4 regions of the Peribacillus sp. NPDC097264 genome follow, and region 1 is predicted to be linked to each of the others. Evidence: riboswitches for the same ligand, from Rfam matches in the RefSeq annotation. Region 1 holds a riboswitch; each other region holds the start of a gene.
The links. A riboswitch is a leader RNA that binds a small molecule or an ion and turns the genes downstream of it on or off. The one in region 1 is predicted to bind S-adenosylmethionine.
Positions count from the first base shown of each region.

Region 2: another riboswitch for S-adenosylmethionine. It lies ahead of ACQKL0_RS17285 (bifunctional homocysteine S-methyltransferase/methylenetetrahydrofolate reductase); the one in region 1 lies ahead of ACQKL0_RS19955 (sugar ABC transporter substrate-binding protein).
Region 3: another riboswitch for S-adenosylmethionine. It lies ahead of ACQKL0_RS00085 (5-methyltetrahydropteroyltriglutamate--homocysteine S-methyltransferase); the one in region 1 lies ahead of ACQKL0_RS19955 (sugar ABC transporter substrate-binding protein).
Region 4: another riboswitch for S-adenosylmethionine. It lies ahead of ACQKL0_RS00835 (methionine ABC transporter ATP-binding protein); the one in region 1 lies ahead of ACQKL0_RS19955 (sugar ABC transporter substrate-binding protein).

Region 1 is NZ_JBNNSR010000021.1:6,095-9,221, reverse strand. It holds gene ACQKL0_RS19960 (GTP-binding protein) at 1-1,427, shown strand, start outside; SAM riboswitch class I at 1,517-1,623, shown strand; gene ACQKL0_RS19955 (sugar ABC transporter substrate-binding protein) at 1,737-2,852, shown strand; gene ACQKL0_RS19950 (sugar ABC transporter ATP-binding protein) at 2,920-3,127, shown strand, end outside.
Region 2 is NZ_JBNNSR010000011.1:86,200-89,326, reverse strand. It holds gene ACQKL0_RS17290 (MOSC domain-containing protein) at 466-1,107, shown strand; SAM riboswitch class I at 1,219-1,317, shown strand; gene ACQKL0_RS17285 (bifunctional homocysteine S-methyltransferase/methylenetetrahydrofolate reductase) at 1,424-3,127, shown strand, end outside.
Region 3 is NZ_JBNNSR010000001.1:13,684-16,810, reverse strand. It holds gene ACQKL0_RS00095 (CaiB/BaiF CoA transferase family protein) at 1-140, shown strand, start outside; gene ACQKL0_RS00090 (hypothetical protein) at 313-837, shown strand; gene ACQKL0_RS00085 (5-methyltetrahydropteroyltriglutamate--homocysteine S-methyltransferase) at 874-1,977, opposite strand; SAM riboswitch class I at 2,061-2,160, opposite strand; gene ACQKL0_RS00080 (PTS transporter subunit IIC) at 2,376-3,127, shown strand, end outside.
Region 4 is NZ_JBNNSR010000001.1:158,634-161,760, reverse strand. It holds gene ACQKL0_RS00840 (O-acetylhomoserine aminocarboxypropyltransferase/cysteine synthase family protein) at 1-1,171, shown strand, start outside; SAM riboswitch class I at 1,284-1,395, shown strand; gene ACQKL0_RS00835 (methionine ABC transporter ATP-binding protein) at 1,540-2,574, shown strand; gene ACQKL0_RS00830 (methionine ABC transporter permease) at 2,567-3,127, shown strand, end outside.

The sequences.
Region 1 (3,127 bases):
GTCGTCAACGCGGAACGATTGTCGATGTGACACTCATCAGTGATTATTTGAGAAATAATCGCCTGCGTCTACTGGATACTCCAGGATTTAATGGAGAGAAAAGCGTAGACCCTGACTTCCAAAATTACTTACTGGAGAGCGATGGAGTGATGTTCGTTCTGGATGCACGGGCACCTTTCACGGGCAGTGAACGTGATTTGCTATTGGAAATGCAACAAATGGCCCCTAAACTTCCTATTCATTTCTTGCTGAATAAAATGGATACCATCTATAGTGATCAAGTGGCAGTCAGGATGGAAGATGAAACATGGGATAAGGTGAATGCTTATTTCCCGAACGCGAAGGTATTTGCTTTCTCCAAGCTTTATGACAGCAAACAGCAACTGCAGGATCTAGCTGTCTTCCTTCACGCAAACTATCAAGATAGCAATTGGAAGGAAATGAGGGCGGAGAAGCTCCTTGCCTTCACGCGTAAAACTTTATCCTATCTATTAGAAAAACGGGCAGCGAATGAACGGAAATGCGAGCATTCGATTTCTTGGAATGAACAGATGGAAGTGAAGTTGAATGGCGCTACGAATCAGTTGACTGATTTGGAAAAAGAAAAAACCGAAAACATTACAAGATCTTATCGCTTATTAAAAGAAGAAGTGAAAAAACAGCTTTCCACACGAATTCCTGAATTACTGCGTGATTGCTCTAAAACATTATCTGAGAATAGTGACTTTAGCCAAGTGCATATACAGTTGAATCAGGAAATGAACGATCGGATCCAGGCATTTATATCCGATAAAATCATGCCGCAGTATTTCCGCTCGCTTCAAGACTGGATTGCTACATCTGAGTTAGAATTCACGCAAAGCCAACAGTTCATGGATGAGATGAGCGCAGGCTTCAATGAGCTATACAAAGAAGAACGTATTGTACTGGCCGGGGACTTCCGGGTCTTGGATGACTGGCGCCGTGATGCGGACCGGATGACAAGCAGCATCCGGATAGAAAATGTAAACATATTACTAAGAAGGACCCCATCTCAGTTGATTCTTAAGGGAGCCGGGAAGCTATTTGGTGCGATTCCGCAAAATAAAGCGAATATGTACAATCGATATAAGAAGTTCTTGGAAAATGAAGACTTCCAGGATGTTGCCGATATGATCAGTGACAGATTCCTTACTCAGTTTGGATTGTTCGAAAAATCCTTGGAACGTGACATATCCCTGTTCTACCGCAGTCCATTTGCCATCCTTGAAAAAAATATCGAACAGACGAAAGCCGAAATCAAAGAACAGCAGGCTACATTGGAACATATGAGACAAAATCCTGAAGTCTACCGTGATCCGATTACCCTGTTCGAAGTGAAACTGCGCCAATTCGAACGCCTTGAAAAAATCGAGAAAAGACGCCTGGCGAAACTGCAAGGAAAATAAAACATTTAAAATATTCTAAAAACTATTGACTTAATGACTATATCCCTATAAAGTGGTACTTACCATAACGAAACGTAACACATTATATTCTCTTATCAAGAGTGGCGGAGGGACTGGCCCTACGATGCCCAGCAACCGTTCCAATTAGGAATTGGTGCTAAATCCTGCAAAACAGAAATGTTTTGACAGATAAGAGAGGGATAAGTCTGCAAACCAGCTGATTAAACCTCTCTATTTTAGAGAGGTTTTTATTTTGTGTTTATGCCGAGCTAACAGATAAGAATAATGTAAAAAATAGGGGGAATTAAAATGGGAAAATCAATTTTAAAAGGAGCTTTCGTTTCCGTCATCGCTTCGGCGTTGCTTTTGACGGGGTGTTCTTCGGGACAAAGTACAGGGGAAGCGAAAAAAGAGGAAAAGGTATCTTTTGAAAATGTTCCAGAACGATTTGCGAAAGGCGAGGGAGCTAAAATTAAAGTCATTCGTAAAATTGGCGGAGATGATCACACGGCCCAATACTTAGCAGGGGCGCAAGAAGAAGGAGAAGCACTTGGCTTCCAAGTAGATACTTTTACGGCCAATGGCGATACGGCTAAATTCCATGACGCCATCGCTCAGGCTCTGGAGGAAGACTATGATGGCTATATCATTTCCCATGGTGATGATGCAGCGACAGTGAATGACGTACAAAAGTTGGTTGATGCAGGGAAAAGCGTAGTCACATTCGATTCCATCGGCGATTTAACGAAAATTGATGGGGTAACAGTAACCTCACAAGATGACGAAGCATTGGCAACTCTTGCTTTTGACAAATTGATTGAAGAGCAAAAAGGCGAAGCGAACATTGCATACCTTTGGGTAGATGGTTTCCCTCCTATGGTGAGAAGAAATGCCGTGTATCAAGAAAAGCTGAAAGAAAATCCTGGCATTCATGAAATTGAAAGATTCGGAGTGGCATCTTCAGATACTTCTGTCCAGACGCAAAACGCGGTATCGGCGATGTTGAACAAGTATCCAAAAGGTAAAATAGACGCAATTTTCGCAACCTGGGATGCATTCGCTATCGGAGCAGCTCGTGCGATAAAAGAAGCGGGGCGCGATGAAGTGAAAATCTATGGTATTGACGTGTCCAATGCCGACCTTCAGGAGATTCAAACAAAAGGAAGCTCATGGTCGTATACCGCAGCGGTTGATCCGAAGTTGATTGGTGCAGTGAATATGAGACTGCTAGCGAAAAAACTAGCGGGGGAAGAAACGCCGCAAACCTATGATTTAGAAGCATCATTGATATCTCAAAAACAGCTTCAATCATCGAAGGACGCTGTCAATATGACCAATCTATCCGGCATTGTTCAAGGCTGGGGAGTATCAACGGAATTTGAAGAAGACTGGATGAAAGTATTGAAAGAACATTATAAGAAGTAACGATCAGAATCAGTAGACACTCTCTTTCAAGTTGAAGAGAGTGTCTGTTTAATGGGAGGGATTGGACATGGGCATTCAACTAGAAATGAAACAAATATCGATTGAGTTTCCAGGTGTAAAAGCGCTTAGTGAAGTTGATTTTTCAGTACAGTCGGGAACAGCACATGCATTGGTCGGCGCAAATGGAGCAGGGAAATCGACGCTAATGAAAGTCTTATCAGGAGCTCATGTCCATTATACCGGCGACATTTTTCTAAATGGCCAGGTACAGGATA
Region 2 (3,127 bases), on a different contig from region 1:
AAATCACCAAAATTATCAAAAAAGTGGTGTACTGTGAGGAAAGTAATGATCGCACCTATAAATTTTCATTAAAAGAAGATCTCCTGTTCAATTTGGTAGTTACTTGTTAGGTATAAATAATTAGTAAGGATCTACAGTTTTCCACCCTTTTTAAAAGGAGACAAAAAAATTCGCCCCCTAAAGAGCGACAATGAGGAAATTAATCGTGAATCAACATATAGGCGACGGATTGTCTTTTTCGACTATATATTGTGTTCATATTCTATCATAATTAATTTGGAAATAGCAACTAAATTACTAAAACAAAGGGATTATTTTTATATCATTCTCTTTTCACATCGAATTTTATACCTAGTAAAGAGGTTATTGCTTTTTTTTTGGTATAATCAAATAATTGAATAGATTGAATATAAAGAATGTTTCTTTATTGCAATCTGGAAATTTAAAAGAAATGGAAGATGTCCAATGGAAAATCGTAAAATCATGTCTCTTCAAATTGGGATGCCAAAAGAGGAGGAGCTTTCGGGGGTAAAGATCAAAACGGCAATGGATAAGAAGGCCATCGACTATATCACCGTAACAAAATCAGGGATTGATAGGGATGGAGTGGGTAACAGAAAGTTCCATGGAGGGCCTGACCGTGCACTATGTTTTTATCCCTTTGAGCATTATGATTTATGGAATCGAACATTCAATAAGCAGCTTTCCATCCCTGCATTTGGGGAGAATTTGACGATTGCTGGAATGACTGAACGTCAAACGTTTATAGGCGATATCTATAGCATTGGCGGGACCGTTATTCAGATTACACAGGGGCGTATTCCTTGCTCGACCATCTCCCACTTTAACAAAGAGCCAGAGTTTTTGAAATTGGTGATGGACACTAATCTAACTGGCTATTTTGCTAGGGTTATACAAGAAGGGGTAATTGGCCAACAAGATGATATCGTGTTATTGGATCGGCTTCAAGATAAGGTTACGGTACTTTATGCAACGGATGTCATCCTTCATAAGCGTGATGGGGAGGAGGGGGCAATGTCCTTGCTTTCCATTGAATCCTTGTCGGAAGAATGGGGAGCCTTGCTTTCTAAAAGGATGTATCGTTAAAAAGTCTGAAGAAAATGAAAAAATGATAAATATACTCTTGAAATTATCAGATGATTCATGTAAATTAAATATAAATAAATTTTGAAATGTTTAGAAAATTAAACTTAATAAATCTTATCGAGAGAGGTGAAGGGACTGGCCCGATGAAACCTCAGCAACCAGCCTAGGCAAAGGTGCTAAATCCAGCAAGCAGAGCTTGATAGATGAGGAGAATGTTTCGAAAAAAGCCTTCTTCTTTGAGAAGGTTTTTTTTCTTTACTCTCACACTCATAGAAACTGACAAAAACCATAGTGTTTTTAAGAGAGGGTGTACTAATTGGATTTTCGTAGTGAATTGAAGGAAAGAATGCTAGTTGGAGACGGCGCGATGGGTACGTTGTTGTACTCCTATGGAATCGATCAATGTTATGAGGAAATAAATTGCACCAATACTGATAAAATTGAGTCTATACATAGGGCCTATTTAGAAGCGGGTGCAGATATTCTGCAAACCAATACATATGGTGCCAATTTCAATAAATTGAAACGGTATGGGCTGGAGGAAGAAGTCAGTCGGATCAATCGCCAAGGAGTCAGCATTGCTAAACAAGTAGCGAAAGGGAAGGCTTATGTTTTTGGTACAATTGGGGCCCAGCGTAGTATACGTAAATCGGATTTAAGTATAGAAGAAATAAAACGGGGTTTTCGAGAACAATTATACAGTTTGCTTCTGGAAGATCCCGATGGAATTCTTCTTGAAACATTCTATGATTTTGAAGAGCTTGAAACGGTACTTCAAATTGCTAAAAAGGAAACGGACCTGCCGATTATTGCAAATGTATCGATGCATGAACTTGGAAATCTTCAAAATGGATTTCATTTGAATGAAGCTTTTCAAAAGCTAGAGTACCTAGGTGCAGATGTGGTTGGGGTGAATTGTCGTCTGGGCCCCCATCATATGATAAGGGCACTGGAAGAAGTGAAATTGCCTATGCAGGCGTCGATTGCCATCTATCCTAATGCAAGTCTTCCAGATTATGTGGATGGGAGACTGGTCTATAAAGCGGAACCAGAATATTTCGGTTCAAGTGCACTCGAATTACGAAAACAAGGAGCAACCATTATAGGGGGTTGCTGTGGTACGACACCACTACATATACAAGCTGTGAACGAAATGATTGGCACTTTAGCGCCAGTCAAGGAAAAAATTACGAAAGCTCGACATATAGAAATTATTGAAGTGAATAACCAAAAACAAGAATTAGCTCTTCATGAAAAGGCAAAAACGGATAGAACGATCCTAGTTGAGCTTGATCCACCGAAAAAGTTAGGAATCGAAACGTTTATGGCAGGAGCTGAAGCCTTGAAAAAAGCTGGGGTGGATTCCATTACTTTAGCTGATAATTCACTTGCTTCACCAAGGATATCGAATTCGACCTTAGCCAATTTATTAAAGGCTGAATTAGGGGTGAATCCGATGGTCCATATTACGTGCAGGGACCGAAATCTTATTGGATTGCAATCCCATTTAATGGGGTTGCATACAGTCGGGCTGGATGAAGTTTTAGTTATCACTGGTGATCCTTCTAAGATTGGTGATTTCCCGGGGGCAACGTCTGTCTATGATTTATCTTCATTCGATTTGATAAGTCTGGTTAAGCAATTCAATGAGGGCTACTCCTATTCCGGACAAAGTCTAGGGAAACGGGCTAATTTCAAGATTTCCGCAGCTTTTAATCCAAATGTGAAATATCTCGATAAGGCTGTTCAGAGAATGGAAAAGAAAATCGCTTGCGGTGCTCATTCGTTTTTGACACAGCCAGTTTATTCAGTAGAACAAATAGAAGAAGTCTATCAGGCGACAAAACATTTGGAAACACCGATTTTCATGGGGATAATGCCCCTTACCAGTACGAGGAATGCCGAATTCATCCATAATGAAATACCGGGGATTAAATTACCTGACAGTGTACGGAAAGCAATGGCCTCAGCGGGAGCTGATCCAGTAAAATCAAGGATTGAAGCTATAAATATAGCAAGG
Region 3 (3,127 bases), on a different contig from region 1:
CCGATGGAGAAGGAAACATGCAGAGGCAGATGGCTTGTCCCATCAAAACATCGGTCTTCACTCCAGAGTATAAACATGTTGGGATGAAGCCGGGACAAAGTAATGATGAGGTCTTTGGCACTCTTGAATTGGAGCGATAGCAACGGATGGACCGGCAGATGATCTGCCGGTTTTTTGTGGGTTAAAGGGGGAGTCCCTTAAGACATGTGAATATTTACTAGTTATAACGTATCCACACCGGGTAAGAGAGTATCATCCTTCGAATAAGGACTTGTCTGTATACACCAAGCTCAAATAAGGAGGATGATTGGCATGTTCGGTTTGTCTGATATCACTAAATTTCTCTTTTCCTTTTTTCTGATTTTACCGGTTGTCACGCTCATTCATTTAGGTGGGCATCTATTCTTTGTCACGCTATTTGGCGGTACGGAGAAAAAAATCAAGATCGGATGTGGAGAAAAGGTTTTCTCCTTTTGCAATATAGAAGTGAGAAAATACTACTTTTGGAATGGGCATTGTGAGTTCAAGGGATTAAAATATGATAATAAGTTCACGAATAGTTTGATTTACTTAGGGGGAGCCCTCTTTAACCTAATTAGCATGTTGTTGATATATAGTTTGGTTTATCAGGGAATCTTGGAGAAGTCGGTCCTCTGGTACCAATTCATATATTTCTCTTTCTATATTATGTTCTTTTCCTTATTTCCGATGTATTTTTCCGATGGGTCGCCAAGTGATGGAAAGGCCGCAGAATTGACATTGAAGAACCAGCTCGATGATAAGGTGACAGATGATGTAGTGGGGAAGAAAGAGGATGAGGACGATCGATGTTGTTGAATAAAGGGACGAGCATAGGCTCGTCCCTTTTTGTTCTTATCCCCATACTTCTTTGGCGACATCCACAACGAATTTTAACTTTTCCCATTGCTGCTCTTCCGTTAGCTTGTTGCCAAGATGTGTGGAAGCGAATCCGCATTGAGGGCTTAAGCACAAGTGTTCATGTGGCACGAATTGTGCCGCTTCTTTAATACGTGATTTAACGGTTTCTTTATCTTCAAGTTCGCCATTCTTCGAAGTAACCACGCCAAGAACGACTTGTGCGCCGTCATTTGGAATGTGTTCTAATGGTTTAAAATCCCCTGAACGATGATCATCGTATTCCAAGAAAAATCCATCTACATTTTCCTTGGCCAATAGAGTTGGGGCGATACGGGCATAGCTGCCTTCAAAAGCCCAAGTCGATTGGTAATTTCCACGACAAAGGTGAGTCGTGACAACCAAATCCTCTGGTTTTCCCTCCAACGTCCCATTAATCACGCGCAATGCTAAATCGATTAATTGTTCCCTTGTATATTTCCCCTCTTTGAACTGGAAGTCCGGAGCGGAAAGCCTGGCTATGTATACATCATCTAATTGTAAATAACGTACACCGGCATCGTAAAAGGCTTGTAAAGCATCTTGGTAGGCTTTGATAATATCTTTTGCATAGTCTTCGATGTCAGGATAGATTTCTTCATTATGGACACCTACCGCAAATAATTGATTGGGACTAGGGATGGTTTGTTTCGCCACAGCCCGTCCGTCCACGATTTCATTAAACTCAATAAAGTCTTTAATAAAGGGGTGATCTGGGTTGAAAGAAATTTTTCCTGTATTCCGAACGTTATAACGTTCTGTTTCAATTCCATCAAAGGTGAGACCTTTTTCCGTGACATACCCTTCGATTCCATTTAAATGTTCCAAGAAGTCAAAGTGCCACCAGGTGCGTCTGAATTCCCCATCAGTCACTGCCTCTAAACCGATTTCTATTTGCTTATCGACGATACGCTTGATTTCCTTCGTTTCAACGTCGCGTAATTGTTCTGCGGTAATGATTCCTTCTTTCCGTTGCTTTCTTGCCAGATGTATACTTTCTGGTCTTAATAGACTTCCTACGTGGTCGGCTTTGAATGGAGCTTTCGTTAAAGTGATAGACATGGTAGATTCCTACTTTCCTTATTAAAATATAAAAACCTCTTCTTTAAAAAAGAAGAGGTATAATCAGCAATGCTTATATTCTCTTCTTATCTTCAAGTTGAACACTTCTGGAATTAGCACAGTACAGTAAAGTCTGTTGCTGAGGTATCAAAGGGCCAGTCCCTCCACCTCTCTGGATAAGAAAATGAACTATTCAATTAATTACGACTATACAGGTAGTATTAGTAAAGGTCAATAGAAAACAGATAATTTAGAATATAAGCGTTATTAGAAAGTAGTTTCTCTTAGTTTAAATACTTTTATACACTTTCGCGGTGAAGTATTAAAAAAATCCTTTGACTATTGTCAGAATATTTCTTATAATTGTGTACATTACAGCGAGATAGGGGATTATTCAGATGAGAGATTTTTTTAATAAATTATTAACGGGGATGAGCATAGGGATTGTCGTTTCATTAATTCCGAATGCTTTGTTAGGGGAAATACTTAAACTATTGATTCCACATTTTCCCGTGTTACAGCATATATTCGATATCACCGTTTTCGTGATGAGCTTGTTACCTGTCATGATTGGGGTGATGGTCGGGATTTCGTTCAAGCTACCATCCATTCAAACGGCCAGTATCGGGATCGCGGCCATGGTCGGAAGTGGTGCCATCCAGAAAACGGCTGACGGTTTATTTGCCCTTAATGGGATTGGCGTTGTAATCAATACCGGAATTACCGCGGCATTGACCGTATTGTTCCTGCAACTAATTGGCGACAGATTAAAGGCGTATGCGATTCTTTTGATGCCGACTTTAAGTATCTTGGTACCAGGAATGATTGGATACTTCATTCTGCCATACGTAAAATCCGCTACGGGACTATTAGGAGTCGGCATCGCTAACGTGACGTCCTTGCAGCCCATTTTGATGGGAGCCATTATTTCCGTTATCTTCTGTCTCATTATCTTATCTCCCATTTCAACGGTTGGGGTGGCGACGGTCATTATGCTCTCAGGTATAGGATCGGGTGCGGCCAACCTAGGAATCGTGGCAGCTGGTGTGGGCCTAGCCATTGCAAGCTACAAAGCGAATTCATTAGGGACGGCTTTAGCCCATGTGTTGGGTTCCCCTAAGATTCAAATGAGGAATTTCTTCATGAAACC
Region 4 (3,127 bases), on a different contig from region 1:
TGGATTAAAAGAGAATGGCTATATCTATACGAGGCTTCACAATCCCACTGTCAGTGTCTTTGAAGAAAGAATGGCCCTGTTAGAAGGGGGAATCGGTGGATTGGCAGTTGCAAGCGGCATGGCCGCTATATCCCTTTCCATCCTTAATATCGCTGGTATGGGGGATGAAATCGTTTCTGCTTCAACACTGTACGGCGGGACCTATAATTTATTTGAAAATACACTCCCTAAATACGGAATCAAAGTGAAATTCGTCTCACCTGATGATCCGGAAAATTTCAAACGGGCAATCACTCCACGAACGAAGGCCATATTTGCCGAAACAATCGGCAACCCAAGCTTAAGGGTTCTTGATATCGAAAAAGTGGCGGAAATAGCCCACGAAGCAGGGATACCTCTTATCATCGATAACACTTTCGCAACGCCGTATCTGTGCCGACCAATAGACTTTGGGGCGGATATTGTCATCCATTCAGCTACAAAGTGGCTATTGGGTAACGGTACGACATTAGGGGGAGTCATCATCGACGGTGGTAAATTCGATTGGAATTCGCCTAATTATCCAGGCTTTACGGAACCTGACCCTAGTTATCATGGACTTGTCTATTCCGAAGCGGTAGGGCCTGCTGCCTTTATCACGAAAGCGCGTGTGCAATTGCTTCGGGATTTGGGACCGACGTTAAGTGCTCAAAGTGCATTCCAGTTCACGCTTGGCCTGGAAACGCTCCATGTCAGGATGAAGGAACACCTGTTGAATACGAGGACAGTCATTCAATACTTGGAGAACCATCCGGCAGTCTCATGGGTTTCTTATCCGGGTAACGATGATCATCCCGATAAAGCCCTTGTGGATAAATATTTGCCTAAGGGAGCCGGATCTGTGGTGACGTTTGGAATTAAGGGTGGACGTGAAGCAGGTTCCACACTCATCAATTCGGTAGAGTTATGGTCGCATGTCGCCAATGTCGGGGATGCTAAAAGCCTAATCATCCACCCAGCAAGTACAACTCACCAGCAATTGAATGATGCAGGACTGGTCAAGGCCGGTGTCAGCGCCGACCAGGTTCGCCTTTCAATCGGTATTGAAAATGTAGACGATTTACTTGAAGATCTAGAGCAAGCGATTGAAAAAGCGACGAATATCGTGTCAGTGAATTCTCAAAGAGTTTAATGGAGAAACAGGTACACCCTAGGATTTTACATTGCACTCCTTTTTTATCTGTGTTAAAATTTCAGACATAGTAAAGTGAATGTTAAGACAAAAAAGAATAGTCCATATATAGCTCTTATCAAGAGAGGTGGAGGGATGTGCCCGTTGAAACCCGGCAACCGACAAGGATTTTCCTTGGAAAGGTGCCAATTCACACAAAGCGTAGAGGCTTTGGGAGATGAGAGGAAGGCCTGCTTTTCCCTGCCTTTCTGCTCATGCAGAAGGGCTTTTTCTATTTTCTTTGAATCATAGAGGATAGATTCATCAGGAGGCCATAAAAATAAATCGACTAAATTCATAGGCTTAATTGGATAAAGAGGTGAGCATACATGATTACATTGTCAAACGTCAGTAAACTTTTTCGAACAGGAAAAGGAAATAGCGAAACGATTCATGCCGTGAATAGTGTGAATTTAGAAATAAATAAAGGCGAGATTTTCGGAGTCATCGGATACAGTGGGGCTGGCAAGAGTACGCTCATACGTATGCTGAATGGGTTGGAACGGCCTACTGAGGGCTCCGTGAACGTTGCGGGAAATGAAGTTTCAACAATTAAAGGGTCTAAGCTTCGTAAAGCCCGTCAAGAGATTAGCATGATTTTTCAGCATTTTAATCTCTTGTGGTCAAGGACCGTTCAAGAAAATATATCCTTTCCTCTGGAAATTGCGGGCATCTCCAAGCAAGAACGCATCAAGCGCGTCAATGAACTCATTAAGTTAGTTGGATTGGAAGGAAGAGAAAAAGCGTATCCATCGCAGCTAAGTGGTGGACAGAAGCAAAGGGTGGGAATAGCGAGGGCTCTTGCCAATAACCCGAAAGTGCTTTTGTGTGATGAGGCCACGTCCGCTCTAGATCCCCAGACAACCGATTCCATCCTGGAATTGCTTGTGGATATAAATCAACGCCTTGGTTTAACCATTGTCTTGATTACACATGAGATGCATGTCATTCGGAAGATTTGCAATCGAGTGGCTGTGATGGAAAGTGGACGGGTAGTCGAACAGGGAGCTGTCCTGGAAGTATTCAGAAACCCTAAAGAACAGATGACTAAGCGTTTTGTTCAGCAGGTGACAGAACCAGAAGAGACAAAAGAAACGATGGAGCATTTGTTTGAACGGTATCCAGCAGGAAAAGTGATTCAACTGACATTCGTGGGGGATCATGCAGAAAGCCCGTTGATCACAAAATTGGTACGTAATTTTGAGTTGGATGTGAACATTGTCCAGGGGAAAATATCACAAACGAGAAGCGGCTCATATGGAACATTGTTCATCCACCTTGATGGCAGTGAAGATGAAATGCTCCGCGCAATCGAATTCATAAAAGCACAGCAGGTAGGCGTGGAGGTGATTACTCATGCTTGAAGAATTATTGCCGAATGTAGATTGGGAAGACATCATAGAAGCGACGAAAGAAACGCTGTATATGACAAGTATTTCAGTTGTAGCGACCTTTTTTATAGGGATACTATTGGGGTTGCTTCTGTTTTTAACAGGCAAGGGGAATATGTGGGAGAATCGGGGCGTTAACGGTGTGTTAAGTGCTTTCGTTAATATTTTCCGTTCGATTCCATTCCTTATCTTGATTGTATTATTAATTCCGTTCACCAAATTACTTGTCGGTAGCATGATTGGTGAGAATGCGGCATTACCAGCACTCATTATCGGTGCAGCACCATTTTATGCGCGGATGGTCGAAATCGGCCTTCGTGAGATTGATAAAGGCGTGATTGAAGCGGCTAAATCAATGGGAGCCAAAACCAGCACCATCATTTATAAGGTCCTCCTTCCAGAATCGATGCCGGCCCTTATATCAGGCATCACGGTAACATCGATTGCATTGGTTGGATACACGGCAATGGCAGGTGTCATCGGGGCTGGTGGATTGGGTAACTTAGCCTATCTGGACGGTTATCAA